DNA from 2 places in the Streptomyces sp. NPDC047117 genome. Region 1 is predicted to be linked to the other one. Evidence: riboswitches for the same ligand, from Rfam matches in the RefSeq annotation. Region 1 holds a riboswitch; the other holds the start of a gene.
The links. Region 1 has a riboswitch for thiamine pyrophosphate ahead of ABZ840_RS10360 (thiamine ABC transporter substrate-binding protein). Riboswitches for the same ligand answer to the same signal wherever they lie in the genome.
Positions count from the first base shown of each region.

Region 2: it holds a riboswitch for thiamine pyrophosphate, as region 1 does, so the genes downstream of both, thiC (phosphomethylpyrimidine synthase ThiC) here and ABZ840_RS10360 (thiamine ABC transporter substrate-binding protein) in region 1, are expected to answer to the same signal.

Region 1 covers NZ_JBEYUN010000004.1:397,404-404,516, forward strand. Annotated here, with positions in the region: gene pyrH (UMP kinase) at 1-215, shown strand, start outside; gene frr (ribosome recycling factor) at 512-1,069, shown strand; gene ABZ840_RS10345 (phosphatidate cytidylyltransferase) at 1,069-2,199, shown strand; gene ABZ840_RS10350 (SCO4226 family nickel-binding protein) at 2,308-2,556, opposite strand; gene rlmN (23S rRNA (adenine(2503)-C(2))-methyltransferase RlmN) at 2,767-3,873, shown strand; TPP riboswitch at 3,971-4,090, shown strand; gene ABZ840_RS10360 (thiamine ABC transporter substrate-binding protein) at 4,175-5,251, shown strand; gene ABZ840_RS10365 (iron ABC transporter permease) at 5,344-6,960, shown strand; gene ABZ840_RS10370 (ABC transporter ATP-binding protein) at 7,024-7,113, shown strand, end outside.
Region 2 covers NZ_JBEYUN010000002.1:343,144-350,256, forward strand. Annotated here, with positions in the region: gene ABZ840_RS04640 (metallophosphoesterase) at 1-396, shown strand, start outside; gene ABZ840_RS04645 (hypothetical protein) at 646-1,737, shown strand; gene thiC (phosphomethylpyrimidine synthase ThiC) at 1,867-3,648, opposite strand; TPP riboswitch at 3,643-3,799, opposite strand; gene ABZ840_RS04655 (YibE/F family protein) at 3,870-5,267, shown strand; gene ABZ840_RS04660 (SsgA family sporulation/cell division regulator) at 5,284-5,709, opposite strand; gene ABZ840_RS04665 (IclR family transcriptional regulator C-terminal domain-containing protein) at 5,815-6,591, opposite strand; gene ABZ840_RS04670 (DUF5326 family protein) at 6,951-7,113, opposite strand, start outside.

The DNA.
Region 1 (7,113 bases):
AGAAGAACCCCGACGCGGTGAAGTTCGACGCGCTGGAGTACGGCGAGGTCATCACCCGCGACCTGAAGGTCGCCGATGCCACCGCCATCACGCTGTGCCGGGACAACAAGCTTCCGATCCTCGTCTTCGAGCTGCTCGCAGAGGGCAATATCGCGCGCGCCGTGAAGGGTGAGAAGATCGGCACGCTCGTCAGCGATCAGGGCACCAGGGCCTGACGGCCCGCACCGCCGCGATCCGTACGGGCAGCAGGTGTCCGTACGATCCGTACGGGCATCCCGTGCCCGTCCGTACGATCCGTAGGGGCAGCACGTGCCGGCCGTACGAGCCGTACGGGAAGCACGCGTTCGCCGGTACGAGACGTACGGACGGCAGCCCGTACGCGCGGCAACTCCCGGCCGTGGGAAGACCACGGCACGGGGATGGACAACCGCCTGCCGGTCGGACACCGTGCAGGAGAAGACGCGCGCAGGGGCGAGGCTCTGCTTCTTACGATTAAGACCAGGAGCAAGTGGTGATCGAAGAGATCCTCCTCGAGGCCGAGGAGAAGATGGAGAAGGCCGTCGTGGTCGCCAAGGAGGACTTCGCCGCGATCCGCACCGGGCGTGCGCACCCGGCGATGTTCAACAAGATCGTGGCGGACTACTACGGTGCCTTGACGCCGATCAACCAGCTGGCGTCGTTCTCGGTGCCCGAACCGCGGATGGCCGTGGTGACCCCGTTCGACAAGAGCGCGCTGCGCAACATCGAGCAGGCCATCCGGGACTCCGACCTCGGCGTCAACCCGAGCAACGACGGCAACATCATTCGCGTGAACTTCCCCGAGCTCACCGAAGAGCGCCGCAAGGAGTTCATCAAGGTCGCCAAGAACAAGGCCGAGGACGCGAAGATCTCGATCCGCAGCATCCGCCGCAAGGCCAAGGAGACCCTCGACAAGCTCGTCAAGGACAAGGAGACCGGCGAGGACGAGGTGCGCCGCGCCGAGAAGGAGCTCGACGACACCACCGCGAAGTACGTCGCGCAGGTGGACGAGCTGCTCAAGCACAAGGAATCCGAGCTGCTCGAGGTCTGATGAACGAGTCATCCTGGGGGGCCCGCCCCACGCCCTCGGCAGGCGGGACCCCACCCGGCGCCGGTCCGTGGCCACCTGGCACCGTACCGGCAGCCCCGTCGGCGGGTCCCGTGCACGACCGGGCCGCGGCAGCGCAGACTCGGCCCATGCCCACCGTGCCCGACGCAGGCGGAGACCAGGACGACCACCGGGACGAACGGGGGGCCGCTCGGCTGAGTGGCCCCCTCTTCCACGATGACCAGCACCGGGAACCCATGCCCACAACCCCGCCGGCACCGGACGACAGCCCCTCCCCGGAGAAGCCGGCGAAGAAGAGCGCGGGCCGCAACCTGCGGGCCGCCATAGGGGTGGGCGTCGGCCTCGGCGTGATCATCGTGCTCTCGCTGTTCGTCTACAAGCCCGTCTTCGTGGGCGTCGTCGCGGTCGCCGTGGTCGTCGGGCTCTGGGAGCTGACCTCCCGGCTCGCGGAGCGCAAGGACATCCGCGTGCCCCTGGTGCCGCTCGCGGTCGGCGGTACGGCCATGGTCGTCGCCGGATACGTACGCGGGGCCGAGGGCGCCTGGGTGGCCATGGCGCTCACCGCGCTCGCGGTCCTCGTCTGGCGCATGACGGAGGCTCCGGACAACTACCTCCGGGACGTCACGGCAGGCGTCTTCGCGGCGTTCTACGTGCCGTTCCTGGCGACGTTCGTGGCCCTGATGCTCGCGGCGGACGCGGACGGGCCGCAGCGGGTACTGACCTTCCTGCTGCTCACGGTCGTCAGCGACACCGGCGCGTACGCCGTCGGCTGGCGCTTCGGCCGCACGAAGCTCGCTCCCCGCATCAGCCCCGGCAAGACCCGCGAGGGCCTGGTCGGCGCGGTGGCCTTCGCCATGGCGGCGGGCGCGCTGTGCATGGAGTTCCTCATCGAGAACGGCGCGTGGTGGCAGGGCCTGCTCCTGGGCCTCGCCGTCGCCGCCAGCGCCACCCTCGGCGACCTCGGCGAGTCCATGATCAAGCGGGACCTGGGCATCAAGGACATGGGCACCCTGCTGCCCGGCCACGGCGGCATCATGGACCGCCTGGACTCCCTGCTGCCCACGGCCCCGGTGGTCTGGCTCCTCCTGGTCCTCTTCGTGGGCACGGGCTGACGCGCCTCCTCGCTCCACCCCACAGGCCCCCGCGCGAGCTGCGCGGGGGCCTGTGAGCGTCGGGTACGCATCCCTGCCCGCGGTTCTCCGCGGTCCGGGGCCGTGCCGTCACACGGACAAGGGGACCGGGTGGATCTCATCGGCCCGGTGACCGGCGCGTTCGTGGATGCGCTGGACCGCGTCGGCCGAGGGTGCCTCGGAGAGGCAGTAGACCGTGCCGGACCCCGGATCCGCCCAGGCCTTCTCGAAGTGGACGCCTTCTTCCTTCTCGATGTCGAGATCGGCCTGGTGGGCCTGTCGCAGCTGGTCGGCCGTGAGGTCCTTCATTCCGTGGTGGACGTCCATGAACTGGGCCATGACGCTGCGCCTCCTTCCGGCTCGCGCGTCCCGCCGCCGAGATGCGCCGAGCCCGCGTACCGGCTCCGTCACCTCCATCGTCTGCCCGTACGCCCGCAGCGGCGACCGGACGGCCCACGGTCGGGAGGCGCCCGGCGCTACGGCGGGGTGACGGCCCCCACCCTTCTCCCGCCCGGGGCGCCCTCGATGATCTGCCACACTGGACGGACCATGCCTGCACCTGGAGAACTTACTTTTGTCGCGCCGCGGGGGGCCAAGAAGCCGCCGCGGCATCTTGCCGATCTCACGCCTGCCGAGCGCAAGGAGGCCGTGGCGGCGATCGGGGAGAAGCCGTTCCGCGCCAAGCAGCTTTCGCAGCACTACTTCGCGCGGTACGCGCACGACCCGGAGCAGTGGACGGACATCCCGGCCGCGGCGCGGGAGAAGCTCGCGGCCGAGATGCTGCCGGAGCTGATGAGTGTGGTGCGGCACATCTCGTGCGACGACGACCAGACCCGGAAGACGCTGTGGAAGCTCTTCGACGGGACGCTGGTCGAGTCGGTGCTGATGCGGTACCCGGACCGGGTCACGATGTGCATCTCCTCGCAGGCCGGGTGCGGCATGAACTGCCCGTTCTGTGCGACGGGGCAGGCGGGGCTGGACCGGAACCTGTCGACCGCCGAGATCGTTCATCAGATCGTCGACGGTATGCGGGCGCTCCGGGACGGGGAGATCCCGGGCGGGCCGGCGCGGCTGTCGAACATTGTTTTCATGGGCATGGGCGAGCCGCTTGCCAACTACAACCGGGTGACGGGGGCCATCCGGCGGCTGACCGACCCCGAGCCGGACGGGCTGGGGCTGTCGCAGCGGGGGATCACCGTGTCCACGGTGGGGCTGGTGCCGGCGATGCTGCGCTTCGCCGACGAGGGCTTCAAGTGCCGGCTGGCGGTCTCGCTGCACGCGCCGGACGACGAGCTGCGGGACACGCTCGTGCCGGTGAACACGCGCTGGAAGGTGCGTGAGGTGCTGGACGCGGCGTGGACGTACGCGGAGAAGTCCGGGCGCCGTATCTCGATCGAGTACGCGCTGATCCGGGACATCAACGACCAGGCGTGGCGGGGTGACCTGCTCGGGCGGCTGCTCAAGGGGAAGCGGGTGCATGTGAACCTGATTCCGCTGAACCCCACCCCCGGCTCGAAGTGGACCGCCTCCCGGCCCGAGGACGAGAAGGCGTTCGTCGAGGCGATCGCGGCGCACGGCGTGCCGGTGACGGTGCGCGACACCCGTGGGCAGGAGATCGACGGCGCGTGCGGCCAGCTCGCGGCCTCGGAGCGCTGACGGACCTAGGGAGCACGTGGAAGCACGTGGGCCCTCGGAAGGGCGGCGGCGCGCTGGTACCGTGGCGTCGAACGTTCGTACATCACCTATCACGCACACCATCCGACAGGGGAGCGCCACAGCGCTGAGAGTGCGAGCAGTGAAGCCGATGCCGCTGCCGCAGACCCTTGAACCTCGCCCGGGTCATTCCGGGTAGGAAGTTCGGTCTCCTCATGCTGTTGCGCCCTGCCCGCGGCTCCGGTCCACCTGACGCCGCGGGCGGGGCCGCGTCTCTTCCTGGCCAGCCAGGAGGAATGAATCAGTGAGCACCATCAGGAACGCCGTGGTGGCGGCCGTCGCCGTCGCGGTGGGCGGTACGGCGCTGGCCGGCTGCGGTACGTCCGGCGGCGGGTCGGCCGACACCAAGACCGTCAAGCTCGTCTCGCACGACTCCTTCGCCGTCTCGAAGTCCGTGCTGGCCGAGTTCGAGCGGCGCAGCGGCTACAAGGTGCAGATGGTCAAGGGCGGCGACGCCGGTAAGGCCGTCAACCAGGCGGTACTGACCAAGGGCAACCCGCAGGGCGACGTCTTCTTCGGCATCGACAACACGCTGCTCTCCCGCGGGCTGGACGAGGGGCTGTTCACGCCGTACAAGGCCAAGGGGCTGGCCGGGGTGCCGGAGAAGCTGCAGCTGGACAAGGCGCAGCACCGCGTGACGCCCGTCGACTACGGCGACACCTGCGTGAACTACGACAAGGCGTACTTCAAGAAGCACCGGATCGCGCCGCCGAAGACCTTCGACGACCTTCTGAAGCCCGAGTACAAGGGGCTGCTGGTCACCGAGAATCCGGCCACGTCGTCGCCGGGGCTGGCCTTCCAGCTCGGCACCATCGCGCGATATGGCAAGGCCGGCTGGCAGGACTACTGGAAGAAGCTCAAGGCCAACGGCGTCGAGGCCGTCGACGGCTGGGAGCAGGCGTACTACGAGCGGTTCTCCGGTTCCGGGGGCGGTGGCGGCAAGGGCGACAAGCCGCTGGTCGTCTCGTACGCCTCCAGCCCGCCGGCCGAGGTGATGGACAAGAAGCCGGCCCCGAAGGAGGCGCCGACCGGCGTCGCCACCGGTACCTGCTTCCGGCAGATCGAGTTCGCCGGACTGCTGAAGGGCGCGGCGAACGAGAAGGGCGGCAAGGCGCTGCTGGACTTCCTGATCAGCAAGGAGTTCCAGGAGGACATGCCGCTGCAGATGTTCGTGAACCCGGCCGTCGAGGACGCGAAGGTGCCCGAACTGTTCACCGAGTACGGGCAGAAGATCGACGACCCGAAGACGGTGGCGCCCGAGGAGATCAGCAAGAACCGCGAACAGTGGATCAAGCAGTGGTCGTCGCTCGTGCTGAAGTAGAGGGCGGAGGAGCCACGGCTGCACCCCCGCCGGGGGTGGCGCCCCCCACCCGTGCCGGTGGCACCCGCGCCACGGTGACCCGACTGGCGCTGATGGCCCTGCCGTTCGGCTTCTTCGTTCTCTTCTTCGCCTACCCGGTGATCACCATCGTCGGGCGGGGGCTGCGGGAGGGCGGCAGCTGGCAGTGGGGGCGGGCGGCGGACGTGCTCGGCGACCCCGACCTGCTGCACGTGCTGTGGTTCACCGTCTGGCAGGCGGCGGCCTCCACAGCACTCACGCTGCTGATCGCGCTCCCGGGCGCGTACGTCTTCGCGCGCTTCGAGTTCCCCGGAAAGAGGTTGCTGCGGGCGGTCGTCACCGTGCCGTTCGTGCTGCCCACCGTCGTCGTCGGTTCCGCCTTCCTCGCGCTCGTGGGCCGCGGCGGGCTCCTGGACGACCTCTGGGGCGTACGGCTGGACACCTCGGTCTGGGCGATCCTGCTCGCGCACGTCTTCTTCAACTACGCGGTCGTCGTACGGACCGTCGGCGGGCTCTGGGGCGCCCTGGACCCGCGGCAGGAGGAGGCAGCGCGGGTGCTGGGCGCCGGGCGGTTCGCGGCCTGGCGGCAGGTGACCCTGCCCGCGCTCGCGCCCGCCGTGGCCGCCGCCGCGCTGATGGTCTTCCTCTTCACCTTCACCTCGTTCGGCATCGTGCAGATCCTCGGGGGGCCGCGCTACGCCACCCTCGAAGTGGAGATCTACCGGCAGACCGCCGACTTCCTGGACCTGCCGACCGCAGCGGTGCTCACCCTGCTCCAGTTCGCCGCGGTCCTCGCCCTCCTCGGGCTGCACGCGTGGACGGTCCGGCGCCGCGAGAGCGCGCTGAGGCTCGTGGACGCGGCGCACACGGCGCGCCGGCCGCGCGGGGCCGGGCAGTGGGCGCTGCTGTGGAGCACGCTCGCCGTGATCGTCGTCCTGCTGGTGCTGCCGCTGGCCGTACTGGTCGAGCGGTCCTTCGCCGGGCCCGACGGCCACGGCCCGGCCTTCTACCGGGCGCTGCAGGCCGCGGCCGGTGCCGACTCGACGTTCACCGTGCCGCCGCTGACGGCCCTGTGGAACTCGCTGGCGTACGGGGTGGCCGCGACCGCGATCGCCGTCGTCGTCGGCGGGCTCGCCGCGGCGGCGCTGGCGCGGCGGGGCGGCGGCCGGCTCGTCCGCGGCTTCGACGCGCTGCTCATGCTGCCGCTCGGCGTCTCCGCCGTGACCGTCGGCTTCGGCTTCCTGATCTCGCTGGACGAGCCGCCGCTGGACCTGCGCGCCTCGTGGTGGCTGGTGCCGTTGGCGCAGGCTCTCGTGGGCGTGCCCTTCGTCGTACGGACCATGCTGCCGGTGCTGCGTGCGGTGGACGGGCGGCTGCGGGAGGCCGCCGCGGTGCTGGGGGCCGCGCCCTGGCAGGTGTGGCGCGAGGTGGACCTGCCGCTGGTGCGGCGGGCGCTGCTCATCGCGGCCGGCTTCGCCTTCGCCGTGTCGCTCGGCGAGTTCGGCGCGACGGTGTTCATCGCGAGCCCGGACCGGCCCACCCTGCCGGTGGCCGTGGCCCGGCTGCTGGGCCGCGCGGGGGAGCTCAACTACGGGCAGGCGATGGCCCTGTCGACGATTCTGATGGTGGTGTGCGCGGCGGCGCTGCTGGTGCTGGAGCGGGTACGCACCGACCGGACGGGAGAGTTCTAGGTGACCGAAAACCCGGCGGAGGGTTCCGCCGCGTCCGCCGAACGCGCCCCGTCCGGGGCGCCGTTGCTGCGGCTCGGCGGCCTCACCGTGCGCTTCGGGGCGCACACCGCGCTGGACACGGTGGGGCTGGACGTCGCCGAGCACGAGACGGTG
Region 2 (7,113 bases), on a different contig from region 1:
GGGCACCTCCTGGTGCACTCCGACACCACCGCGTACCTCGACTACGGCGACTCCATCGAGGCGGTCAACGACGCCGTCCACGACGTCCTCACCCGCAGCGACGCCAACGAGGTCTGGGACCTCTTCCGCAAGCTGACCAAGCGGTTCGCGTTCCGCGACGAGTCCGGCCCGCAGGCCGTGCTCGAACTGATCGGCACGTACGGCGGCGAGCGCATCGTCCACGGGCACAGCCCCATCCCGTACCTCCTCGGCGAGGTCGGCACCGAGGACGGCGAGAGCGAGGGCGTCGCGGTCGAGGAGCCGCACGTGTACGCCGACGGGCTCGCGGTCGCCATGGACGGCGGCGTCACGATGGCCGGAAAGCTGCTGGTCGTTCAGCTCCCCCTGACTGCCTGACCCGTATCGGGGCATGGGTACCGCAGGCCGGTAACCGGCCGGGCGGGGGCTGAGCGTGGGCACAGTAGACGGGCCGGGGGGCGGCCGGGGAAGGCTTGTCACGGCCGGAGCGAATTTCCGAAATCCTCTGTCACGCCGGACAGGGCGCGCTCTACCATCGGTCTATCCGTAGCAGGCTCTCCTCCGTTTCCCGCCAACTGCCCGGTTCATACCGGCCCGTACGGCCCTACGGAGCATCGGGGGATGCACATGAACAGCGCTCCGCACCTGCTGAACGAGGACCGCGAGGAATTCCGGCGGGCCCTCGACGAGGCTCTGCGCGCCGCGGCCGACCGCCCGGATCTCGCCGCGACAGGCATGCGCCTCAACACTGAGCAGCTGCGCACCATGGCGCTCAGCGCCACGACCGCCATCGCCGCGTGCGCGACGGCCGAATACCAGCATTACGTCTCGCTGCGCGCGGAGTTGCGCTCGCCCGCGTCCGCGCGCCCGGCCACGGCCGGTACCGAAGCGGGCGAGGGCGGTGGGAACGGCGCGGGCGGCGCCGGCGTCAACCTCGCCGCGATGGGCGAGGTCGCCGAAACCACGGGCGCCGGGCTGGCCGCGATGGTCACGGTCCTCGCGCCCGTCCTGGCGGGCATCGCCGCGGTCCTCTTCCTCCTCATCGGCTACGCCCTGCACACCGTCAGCCCCGACGAGGCCCTGGCGCAGCCGCTGATCAGCGTCGGCTGGGCGTTCGCCGGTCTGACCGCGGCGACGATCCTCATCGCGATGGGGGGCCTGCTCGTCACCGCGCTCCGGAACGGCTCCACGTCCCTGCGCGCCTCCCGCCCGAGCGAGCTCGCCCAGGAGGTCGACCGGGCCCGGGAGAAGTGGCGCGAGGCCCTCCTCGAACGCGGCCTGCGCCCGTTCCTGCTGGAGGCCCTGACGGCACCGGAAGCGCCACCGGGCCCGCACCCCGGCTCCTCCGCGGAGAAGCCCGCGAGCCCGCCGCGACCGGGCACGCCGGCCGCCCCGGCCGGCGCTGCCGACCGTGCGCCCGGTACGGCCCCGACGTCCGGTCCCGGTGGCCCGGCCGCCCCCGGCCCGCCGGCCGGCGAGCCCGCCGACGGCGACACCGACAGAAATCCGCCCGCGCCCTCGTCGCCCGCGGCGCCCGAAGCCGCCGGCCGCTTCGTCGTCCACCGCACCTCGGACGTCGGACGCATGCCGCCGCTCGGCTACACCCATCCGCGCTTCTCCGGCCCGGAGGACGATCACCGCGCCGCCGTCCGCCCCCGCTTCACCAGCCCCGACTTCACGAGCCCGGACTACGGCGGCCCGGACCACCAGCCGGAGTGAGCCGCGGCGGGCTCCGCCGGCACGGGTGCTGCCGCGCCGCCCGGCGGCTGTGGCAGGACAGCGCCGAGGGGCCCCGGCTCGTGCCAGGGCCCCTCGGCGGACGGGCGGTGCGCGGTGGCCGCGCTCAGGTCACTCCGCGATCGGCAGATACACCCGGTTGCCCGCTGCCGCGAACTCCTTGGACTTCTCGGCCATGCCCGCTTCGGGGTCGATCGCCAGGTCACCACCGTGTTCGCGGCGGATGTCCTGGGAGATCTTCATCGAGCAGAACTTCGGGCCGCACATGGAGCAGAAGTGCGCGGTCTTGGCCGGCTCCGCGGGGAGCGTCTCGTCGTGGAACGCGCGGGCGGTGTCCGGATCGAGGGCCAGGTTGAACTGGTCCTCCCAGCGGAACTCGAAGCGCGCGTCGGAGAGGGCGTCGTCCCACTCCTGTGCGCCCGGGTGGCCCTTCGCCAGGTCGGCCGCGTGTGCCGCGATCTTGTATGTGATGACACCGGTCTTCACGTCGTCGCGGTCGGGCAGGCCCAGGTGCTCCTTGGGCGTGACGTAGCAGAGCATCGCCGTGCCCCACCAGGCGATCATCGCGGCGCCGATACCGGAGGTGATGTGGTCGTACGCGGGCGCGATGTCGGTGGTCAGCGGGCCGAGCGTGTAGAACGGCGCCTCCTCGCAGATCTCCTGCTGGAGGTCGATGTTCTCCTTGATCTTGTGCATCGGGACGTGTCCCGGGCCCTCGATCATGGTCTGCACGCCGTGTGCCTTGGCGATCGTGTTCAGCTCACCGAGCGTCTTCAGCTCGGCGAACTGCGCCTCGTCGTTGGCGTCCGCGATGGAACCGGGGCGCAGCCCGTCTCCGAGGGAGAACGTGACGTCGTACGACGCGAGGATGTCGCAGAGTTCTTCGAAGTTCTCGTAGAGGAACGACTCCTTGTGGTGCGCCAGGCACCAGGCCGCCATGATCGAACCGCCGCGGGAGACGATGCCGGTCTTACGGCGGGCGGTGAGCGGTACGTACCGCAGCAGCACGCCGGCGTGGACCGTCATGTAGTCGACGCCCTGCTCGGCCTGCTCGATGACGGTGTCCTTGTAGATCTCCCAGGTCAGGTCCTCGGCTTTGCCGTCGACCTTCTCCAGCGCCTGGTAGAGGGGGACGGTGCCGATCGGGACGGGGGAGTTGCGCAGCACCCACTCGCGGGTGGTGTGGATGTTGCGTCCGGTGGAGAGGTCCATGACCGTGTCGGCGCCCCAGCGGGTCGCCCAGGTCATCTTCTCCACCTCCTCCTCGATGGAGGAGGTCACCGCGGAGTTGCCGATGTTGGCGTTGACCTTCACCAGGAAGTTCTTGCCGATGATCATCGGCTCGATCTCCGGGTGGTTGACATTGGCCGGCAATACCGCGCGACCCGCCGCGATTTCGTCCCGTACGAACTCGGGCGTGCAGTTCTCACGGACCGCGACGTACTCCATCTCCGCGGTGATCTCGCCGCGCTGCGCGTACGCGAGCTGCGAGACGGCGCCCTCGCGGGCCCGGCGTGGCTGCCGGGGACGGCCGGGGAAGACCGCGTCGAGGTTCTTCAGGCCGCCGCGCGGCGAGGTGTGCTTGAGGCCGTCGTCCTCCGGACGCAGCGGCCGGCCCGCGTACTCCTCGGTGTCGCCGCGGGCGATGATCCAATTCTCCCGCAGCGGCGCGAGGCCACGGCGGACGTCGGTTTCGATCTGGGGGTCGGTGTACGGGCCTGACGTGTCGTAAAGCGTCACGTGCTCGCCATTGGTGAGGTGCACCCTCCGGACCGGCACCCGCAGGTCGGGGCGCGAACCAGAGATGTAGCCCTTGTGCCAGCCGATCTGCTGCGTCTCGGCAGACTCGTCGGTGCCACCGTTTTCGGGCGTGCGTGCATCCTGCAGAGTCATTGAAGACCCACTCCCTACGCCGGCATTACCCGGTAACAGGTTCGGCGGTCGACGCAGCGGTTTCCGTCTGCTGAGGTTTCACGTGAAACCTCGCTGGGACGGAGATCAGCGCCCTCTCAGCCCGGTGCTCCGAGCTCCCGCGATTGCAAAGGTGCCACCACGGTAGCGGCCGATGCCGCGTGGTGAACAGGGGGCCCGGTGAGTTGTTGGATGATCGGGCGGTGACCTCCAACGAGCCCGAGCACCAGCCGCACGGCCATTCCCCCGCGTCCGGCACCCCGCAAGGACACGGCCACAGCCATGGACACAGCCACGGCCCCGCGACCCCCGTGTCCCGGCACCTGCGCAAGGTCATCGCCGCGGTACTGATCCCGTTCGCCCTGGCAGTGGGCGTGGGGCTGATCGCGCTGTGGCCCGGCGGCGCGCCCTCGCACAAGCCGTCCGGGGTGGGTTTCGACCAGGAGACCCAGACCGCGCGTGTCGTCCGCCTGACGAAGGTGAACTGCGCGGACGTCAATGCCCAGCAGCAGCAACAGATGCAACAGCAACAGCAGCCGTCGGGCCCGTCCGGCGGTGAGCAGCAGCAGGCGCAGAGCTGCGAGCAGGCGACCATCGAGGTCACCAGCGGCAAGGACACCGGACACCGCTTCAAGACCGTGGTGACGCCGGACGCTTCACGCCGCTACACCGAGGGCCAGGGCGTCGTGGTGGCGTACGCACCCAAGGCGCCGCGGAACCTGCAGTACTCCGTCACCGACGTGGACCGCTCGTTCCCGATGTGGGTGCTGGCGGCGGTGTTCGCCCTGGCGGTGGTGGTCGTCGGCCGGCTCCGCGGAATCCTGGCGCTGGTCGCGCTGGCGGCGAGCTTCGCGGTGCTCACGGTGTTCATCCTGCCCGCCATCCTGCAAGGGTCGAATCCCCTGCTCGTGGCGGTGATCGGAGGCAGCGCGATCATGCTCATCGCGCTGTATCTGTGCCACGGGCTGACCGCCCGGACGTCGGTCGCGGTGCTCGGCACGCTCGCGTCGCTGCTGCTGATCGGCCTGCTGGGGTCGGTCTTCATCGGCTGGGCGCAGCTGACGGGCAACACCGACGACCAGACGGGTCTCGTGCACAGCCTCTTCCCGGGCATCGAGATCCGCGGTCTGCTGCTGGCGGGGATCATCATCGGTTCACTGGGCGTGCTGGACGATGTGACGGTCACCCAGACGGCGGCCGTGTGGGAGCTGCGGGACGCCGATCCGACGGCGAGCCGGCGGCGGATCTACGGCGCGGCGATGCGCATCGGCCGGGACCACATCGCGTCGGTGGTGAACACGCTGGTGCTGGCGTACGCGGGCGCGGCCCTGCCGCTTCTGCTGCTCTTCTCGATCGCGCGGAGCAGTGTCGGTACGGTCGCCACCAGCGAGGTGGTGGCCGAGGAGATCGTCCGCACGCTGGTGGGCAGCATCGGGCTCGTCGCGTCCGTACCGCTGACGACGCTGCTGGCCGTGCTGGTGGTCTCGGCGGACCGCACCGGTGCGGTCGGGCGGCGGACGGAGTCCGGCCGGGCAGCCGGTCCGGGGCCCGGGCAGCCGGGCAGCAGGCGCGGCGGCCGGGGCCGCCGCCGCAAGCGCTGACGGGCCGGACCGGCGGTCAGCCCGCTTGCCGGGCGTTGGCGAGGATCCGGTCCAGCTCCGCGTCGAGCGTGCCGCAGACCTGCTCCTGGCCGAGCGGGACCAGCCGGTCCGTACGGTCCAGGAAGGCGACGATCGGTGCCGCGCCGACGCGGAAGAGCGCCTGCTCGGCACCCACCTGAAGGCTGACGAAGACGTCGCTGAGGTGCGCGCCCGAGACCGGCGCCACGTGGATGTCTCCCTCGCCGGCCGGCCGGCTCAGGCCGTCCAGGAGGAGTTCCCGGCTGAACGCCCAGGTGACCGGGGTGTCGCCGGGGAGGTCGAACGTGAAGCGCACGGCGTAGGGATCGGCGCTGTCGAAATCCAACTCCACCGGGATCCGGAAGGCGAGCTCCTCGGAGACGATGAAGCTCATCATCACTTCTGCCTGAACTGTCTGGCTCATCAACCACTGCCCCGCACTACTTGATCGAAGTGGCCGGTAATGATCCGCCGACCGCTATTGACGCCATCGTCGACCAGTTGCCGACAGATCACAAGGAGTAATTTTTCAGATACTGATAGAGAAGGCCAGCGTCATAAGGGTCGACTCTGCCATCCTCTGTACCTTTTCGGTTACGGACGGCAGTCGATCGCCCTCACCTGCGGGGAGGGAAATCGCCACCGTGGCCGCCGCCGAACCGACGTGAATGGGAATTGCCGCACAGACGGTGCCCACGGCATATTCCTCCCGTTCGACGGCGAGTTGGGACTTACGCACCGTATCCAAACGGTGCAGCAGATGATCTTCGCTGCGCACGGAATGCGGCGTGAGCGACTGGACTTGATAGCGCGCCAAGTGGTCTTTCCGCGCCTCCTCGTCGAGTTGGGCGAGCAGGCACTGGCCTATCGCGTGCGCGTGAGCAGTCGTACGGAAGTCCGCCCACTCGTCCACCGGCGGCCGGTCGGGATCGTCGCTCACCGCCACGACCTCCACCTCGCCCGCGCGGTACACCGCGAAGTAGACCGCGGCGCCCACTTCCCGGCCGATGTCCGAGAGCGCGTCGGAGATCCGGGTGTGCCGCCGGCGGCGGGCCCCGGCCCTGCTGATCAGCTCGGCTGCCTCCCCGAGGACGAACACCCCGTTCTCCCGCTGGAGATAGCCCTCGTGGGTCAGCGTGCGCAGCAGGTGGTACGTGGTCGGCAGGGGATAACCGGTCTCTCTGGCCAGCTGCTTGGCGGGGGCGCCGCGTGGATGCGCGGCCACCGCCTCCAGCAGCCGGAGCGCCCGCTGCACGGAGCCGATCAGGGTCGGGGGAGTCGTGGATGCGTCGTTCGCGATGACCAAGACCAACCCCCAGGACAGGTCGCCGGAGCCGGGACCCCGGGCCCGGGCCCCGCGCCCGTGCCGCGTGCGCTCCCCGGAAGCCCGTACGTTCCGCCCGGCAACAGCCGGACATTCCGTAACGCCGGCATCCGGAAGATGCCCCGCGTCCGCACTCTAACGTGAGCCCGCGGACGGCAGGTCGATTAGCTTGCGAATTACCTCAGGCGGCGCATTTCTTGACCGATCCGGAAGCCCGCCCGACGCGAGCGCCCCGGACATCTGTTCGCAGGGACAGAGAAAAGGCGTCCCGTTCCCCGGAGAGGGAACGGGACGCCCGGCCTTTCGGCGCGGCGGCACTCATCGACCGCCGCGTACGGAACTCACCACTCGCCGCGCGACGAGGAGGACGAACCGGTGAACCGGCGCACCAGGTAGACGACTCCGGCGATCAGCGCCACGGCCAGCAGGATCTTGAAGAGCAGTCCGATGAGGAAACCCACCACGCTGCCGATCAGCCCGCCGAAGACGACCACCAGGATGACG